Regions from separate parts of the Paenibacillus sp. FSL H7-0442 genome, predicted to be linked through region 2. Evidence: riboswitches for the same ligand, from Rfam matches in the RefSeq annotation. Region 2 holds a riboswitch; the other holds the start of a gene.

What was found. Region 2 has a riboswitch for cobalamin ahead of metE (5-methyltetrahydropteroyltriglutamate--homocysteine S-methyltransferase). Riboswitches for the same ligand answer to the same signal wherever they lie in the genome.
Region 1: another riboswitch for cobalamin. It lies ahead of MHH57_RS06825 (cobalamin-binding protein); the one in region 2 lies ahead of metE (5-methyltetrahydropteroyltriglutamate--homocysteine S-methyltransferase).

The regions. Positions count from the first base shown of each region.
Region 1 covers NZ_CP151963.1:1,501,745-1,504,953, forward strand. Annotated here, with positions in the region: gene cbiB (adenosylcobinamide-phosphate synthase CbiB) at 1-637, shown strand, start outside; gene MHH57_RS06820 (histidine phosphatase family protein) at 687-1,439, shown strand; cobalamin riboswitch at 1,562-1,754, shown strand; gene MHH57_RS06825 (cobalamin-binding protein) at 1,961-2,968, shown strand; gene MHH57_RS06830 (iron ABC transporter permease) at 2,965-3,209, shown strand, end outside.
Region 2 covers NZ_CP151963.1:5,368,706-5,371,914, reverse strand. Annotated here, with positions in the region: gene metE (5-methyltetrahydropteroyltriglutamate--homocysteine S-methyltransferase) at 1-1,582, opposite strand, end outside; cobalamin riboswitch at 1,742-1,938, opposite strand; gene nrdG (anaerobic ribonucleoside-triphosphate reductase activating protein) at 2,118-2,615, opposite strand; gene MHH57_RS23710 (anaerobic ribonucleoside triphosphate reductase) at 2,612-3,209, opposite strand, start outside.

The sequences.
Region 1 (3,209 bases), 1.9 Mb from region 2:
GTTGCAGGCGGATGACCTGGCTGCGGCACGGCGGGAGCTGGGCATGATAGTCGGGCGGGATACGCAGCAACTTGATGAGCCTGAGATTGTACGCGGTACGGTTGAAACGGTCGCTGAAAATATCGTGGACGCGATTATTTCCCCGCTTTTTTATGCCTTGATCGGGGGAGCACCCTTGGCGCTGGCTTATCGTGCTGTGAATACGCTCGATTCCATGGTTGGCTACAAAAATGAAAAGTATCTGCATTTAGGCTGGGCTTCAGCACGTCTAGATGATGTGGCTAACTACATTCCAGCACGCCTGACAGCGGCAATGCTTGTGATAGCGGCGTGGATGTACAAACGAGATGCTGCAAGAAGCTGGCGCACAGTCAAGCGAGACGCTCGTCTGCACCCAAGTCCGAACAGTGGCTTCCCGGAATCGGCTGTTGCTGGTGCATTGGGGATTCGTCTTGGAGGATATAATGTGTATCATGGCGTGCGCTCCTTTCGTGCATACATGGGGGATTGGATACGACCGCTAGAGTCGAAAGATATACGGCATACGATCCAGCTGATGTTCGCCGTGTCCAGTATGTTTGTAGGATTGTGTTTGTTAGGAGCCGCAGGTTGTTTTGCCTTGGGATGGGTGCGGTGAGGGTGAGGAGTGACACACTGAATAATGATCGAGCAGGAAGTGACATTTCTTGAAACAAGATATAGCAGCAAAAAGGACAGTAGAATACGCACAAAGACCGAACTCACAGGAGGATAAGGTGCCGTATGATGCTAAAGAAGATCTGCATTGGGATATGGAGCTCGTGTTAGTTCGTCACGGCACAACCTTATGGAACAAGGAACGTCGATATCTGGGACACTCCGACTTAGGTTTGCTACCGGGGGCAGAGCAGGAATTAAAGCCTTTGCAGGAAAAATTGCAAGGTCAGTCCTTTGCTCGAATCTATTGCAGCGACTTAATGCGATGTCGCCAGACCTTGCAGATCATTGTGCCGGAATCAGAGTTGACGTCTGGGCGTTCCCTATCTACTATGCCTCCTATGATGGAACCATGTCTGCGAGAGCTTCATTTTGGCGAGTGGGATGGAAAAACGTATGACATGCTCAAGGATGTGTCGTTGTATCGGGCTTGGATTGATGAGCCGCAACGGATCACCCCACCTGGTGGAGAGTCTTGGACAGATTTTGTAAATCGTCTGCGCAAATTTCTTGACTCTCTGTATGAATGGCGTGTTGCTATGGAAGTTCAACCCATGGATTTGACTGCTACGTCGCCCTCTGTTTTGGTCGTTACGCATGGTGGCGTAATTCGTCAGCTAGCTTGCATGCTGATACCGGGCCATGATTTTTGGAGTCTGAATCCGAAGCCGGGAGAAGCATTAAGGATTCAATTGAGGCTGGCAGGACCGCACAATTACATAGCGGAAATGCTTCCTCATTAGGTTAGACACCAGCGGATAAAGAGGCTGTTTGGGTTGTAAGCCGCCTCATTTTAACCTATAATCATCAAGTAAAAGAACGGCTTGACTACCACTACATCAAATATCCAGCAGACGAGGTCGGCGCAGCGTGATGAAACTATGGTTTCCCTCCCTGCGCTGTTAAAAGGGAAGTCGGTGTGAATCCGGCGCGGTCCCGCCACTGTAAATGGAAACATGCCCGTTAGTCCTCTTTATATGTTACTAAGCATATGAAAGAATTTCAGGACATGTATTTTACCATAAGTCAGGATACCTGCCCGTCCGCCTGTCACCATAATCCTTCGAGGAAAGGATGACGTGTTCGCAGTGACTGTCCATGCGGAAAGAAGCTGCCGCCTGCGCACGATCTGCGCTAACGTGACCCCTGTGTCCTGATATGAGGATGCGGGGGTTTTTGATAGGAAAAGAAGGCTAGATTTAGAAGATATCTGATGATGTTCAAGTAACGCTCTTAACGATTTATTTATGAAGGGGTGCAAATCATGGCAGGAAAAAAAATAAAGGTGTGGACAACAGGTCTATTGGCTCTGATTTTGGCAGTTGTGCTGAGTGCATGTGGCGCTAATGGAAAAAATGCAGAAAATAAAGAGGGTCAGGCTTCTTCACAGCAGCCGGGACAGGCAGTAAACGCACAAGAGCCTCCGGGCAAAACGGTTTACCCGCTCACAGTTAAAGATGCAACAGGACAGGAATTTACATTCAAAAAAGCGCCGGATAAAATCGTTTCCGTCTCCCCGGCAGAAACCGAGGCGTTGTTCGCCATTGGGCTGGATAAGGAAATTGTCGGCGTCTCCGACTACTCTGATTACCCGGAAGCAGCTACGAAAAAGCCTAAAGTGGGCGGTATTATGAAACCGAACGAAGAGGCGATCATTGCTGCGAACCCGGAAGTCGTTTTTGCAGGGATATCACTTAGTGAACAGGCTACGACCAAGCTGCGCGACATGGGAATTATGATTTTTAAAACGGAACCGAAGACAGTGGAAGATGTCATGGCTAACATCGAATTGTATGGGAAAATCACCGATCATCAGAGAGAAGCAAGAGCGGTGACTGACAAGATGAGAGCAGATGTAGCAGAAGTAAAAGAAGGAATTAAAAATATCGGTAAAGGGCAGAAGCTGCGGGTATACGTCGAGTTTTCACCAGGCTGGACAGTGGGTAAAGGCGAGTTTATGGACGAGCTGATTACGTTGGCGGGCGGCGAAAATGTAGGTGCCACGCAGAAGGGGTGGTACCAAATCAGTGAGGAAAATATTATTGCTGCGAACCCTGACGTGATTTTGTACAGCAAAAGTGTCAAGGACGACAAAACGGGCCAGACGCTCGGTGATATCATTAAAGCTCGCAGTGGATGGGATCAAATATCGGCTGTTCGCCACAACCGGGTGTTTGCCGTGGATGATAATTTGATCAGTCGTCCGGGTCCACGCGTAACGGAAGGTCTCAAGGAAGTGGCCAAGGGCGTGTATCCTGAAATTTTCAAATGAACCGTAAACTGATCGGCTTTGGAGGGACAGGTCTTGTCCTGCTGTTGCTGACGCTGCTGCTCTGTCTTGGCATCGGCTCGGCCAAGCTTCCGGTCAGCCAAATCACGGGCATTCTGGTTAACCACCTACCGTGGTTAGGCGATACGTTTACACCGGATTGGAATACATCCTCAGAGCAGATTATTTTGAAGGTCAGATTGCCACGAGTGTTACTGGGAATGTTGGTAGGAGCAGCGCTGGC
Region 2 (3,209 bases):
AGCCGTAGGACTGCACCCATCCGTTTTGTGTAAAAGCAAAGCCATTCAGCTTTTCGCCAAAAAATTCAACCATATCGGTCCGCTCAAATTCCCCGTGTACAAGCACGTCAATGCCAATGTCCTCCTGAATATCAATCCATTCCTTGATTTGCTGTTGGATGAACGTCCGGTATTGCTCGGCAGACCATTCTCCTTTGCGATAGTGCAGGCGGGCCTTGCGGATCTCGGCGGTTTGCGGGAAGCTACCAATGGTCGTCGTAGGCAGTGGAGGCAACTTCAGCTTATTTTGCTGAATCTCACGACGCTCGGCGAAAGGAACGCTGCGTGTTAGAGGCTCCTTTGCCAGCAAGTCAGCCAGATCGTCAGCTGTTTGTACGCGTGCCGCTGAGCTGTTGAAACGGGCTACCGCATCTGCACTTTGTCCAAGCTTGGTGAGTGCGGATGGATCGTGTTTGCCAAGTGCAGCCGTCAGGACGGCGATTTCCTCAAGCTTTTCATCGGCAAAAGCCAGCGCTTGCACCAGTTCTCGATCCAGCTTGTGCTCTGCTTCCAGACTGACTGGCACATGCAGCAGACTGCATGATGGCTGTACGATAAGCTGCTCGGCAGTGGTCTGTTCTGCTAACTGACCCAGCAGGGTAGCCACAGCGTTAAGGTCGCTGCGCCATATATTGCGCCCGTCAATGACCCCAGCGCCCAGCGTTTTTCCTTTAGGGAAACCATGCTGCAATATATGCTGGAGATTTTCGCCATCATCATACACAAAATCAAGACCCAGTCCCTGTACCGGAAGTGCGGACAGACGCTCATAATGGTCCAGGCTGCCAAAGTAAGTTTGCAGCATTATATTTAAAGAGGGCGCAGCTTGGGCCAAAGCTTCATAGACTTCCTGAATAATGTCCAGATCCTCTACTGGGAATGAGGTGGTCAGGACAGGTTCATCGATTTGGACCCACTGAACACCTTCTGCTGCTAGTTCAGACAGGACACGGGTGTATAAAGGCAGGAAGGTTCTTATAATAGAAGCAAGCTCCTTGCGATCATAGCCTTTGGAAAGGGTAACGAATGAATAGGGGCCGATGAGGACCGGTTTCCCATCAATGCCTAGCTCTTGTTTTGCTTCACGATAAGCCCGTAAAGGTTTATTTTCAGTGAACACCGGGACTGCGTTTGCCAATTCGGGAACGATGTAGTGATAATTGGTGTTCATCCATTTGGTCATTTCACTGGCGGTTGCTCCCTTTTGTCCACGAGCGATCCCGAAATACACGGACAGAGGAATCGGACCTGCGGGACGATGGTTGAACCGTTCGGGTATCAGGCCAAACATCACAGATGTATCCAGCATGTGATCATAATAGGAGAAGTCTCCGACAGGAATGCGATCAATCCCCTTGTCACGCTGCTTGCTCAGATGCTCCAACCGTAGTCTTTTCATCTCCGTTTGCAGTTCGCTTTCGCTAATACTGCCGTTCCAGAAGCGTTCCAGTGCTTTCTTCCATTCCCGGTTTTCGCCGATACGCGGATATCCCAGATTACTGCTAATTAAGCCGGACAATTCAGGCCATTCAATGACGGACATGTACTTTTCCTCCTAGTGGGTGTCTGTTTTATTTTTACGTACCAAAAAAGGCATTCTTCCCCCAGAGTTAAAAATAAGTAGGGGAAAGAATGCCTCCGTGATTAAAAAATCAAAAATACGGTGACTGCTCTTAACACCTCCCTATCTTCCGTAGGTACTTGCGATGTTGTTAAAATAGGCAGGTCTCCTGACTTACGGATCATGACTCTCAGCATCCCTTCCCGGTCTGTCGACCAGTGGTTGTATGAACAGCTGAAAGTTCCCCGTTTACAGTGGCGGGACCGTGCCGGATTTGCACCGGCTTCCCTTTTAAGCCTGATCTGAATAGAACAGACACCTATCTCCAAGCTATGCGGTTAAGGTATGACGAATAATTATGCACTCGTATACTTGTTCACCATCATAAGTGAAACTTGCAGGATGCGCAATAGAAACTGCAATGGAATCTGTTAGGGATATGCAAAAAAAGACAAGCCTCATCCATGATGGAGACTTGTCCTAGATTAGATATAGCATTTGCCGAGTAACCTTCGCCTTAAGTCAATGAAACGGTGTAACCTGCCTGAATGCTGGCTTTTACATCTACTAGACGCTGATTGCGGCTGCCCCGGAAGGGAAGGGTCAGGTCCTTTTGCTGTTCTACAAAGCGACCATCCACAATCACATCGCACAAAAGTGCTAGCTCTTGTCGCTCCTGATCTGTGAGTAGATCTTCATAGACAAAGCCAGTGTAAGCCCACACGGTTCGGTCGGGACAGGCCGCACGGAAGTCGCGCACAAATTGCGAGCATTCTGCTGCTGAGAAAAACGGGTCTCCCCCGCAGAGAGTCAGTCCATCCAACAACGGATTATCCATGATGTCACGAATGACTTCCTGTTGTCGTTGGGGTGTGAATGGCTCACCTGCACGGAAGCTCCACGACGCTGGATTAAAGCATCCGGGACAGGCATGACGGCAACCGCTAATGAACACGACGGTGCGCAGGCCGTATCCTTCGTTCAGAGATTCCGGAATGTAGCCACACAAATTCACTTATGTTTCACCCGGTCTCGAACTTCTGCCTGTTTTGCAGCATTAAAGCGAACGGTATAATCCCCTGTCAGATATCCGGTTACCCGACGTAAGCGCTGAAAGTGTGTGTGCTCCTCATCTGTGCCACATTGGGGGCAGCTTGTCCCGATAATCCCTTCATAACCGCATTCTGTACAACGATCCACCGGATGGTTGATGGAGAAGTAGCCGATATTCTGATGCAGCGCGTATTGAACAATTTTAAGAAACGCATCCGGGTTATTCCGCGCATTACCGTCCAGCTCAATGTATGATATCGCACCAGCGTTGCATAGGTTATGGAACGGAGCTTCCAAGCTGATTTTACGAGCAGCCGGGAGCGTGTAATACACGGGAATATGAAAAGAATTCGTGTAATATTCTCGATCATTTACCTCAGGAATAATCCCGAAATCACGTTGATCCAGCAAGGTGAACTTGCCCGACAGACCTTCGGCAGGCGTAGCGAACAATGTAATATTCAAATTGTGATATTCACTCATTCGATCGCAATACACGCGCATAGAAGTGATGATTCGCTGTGCCTCGCGGTATACGAAATCATCCTCCCCGTGG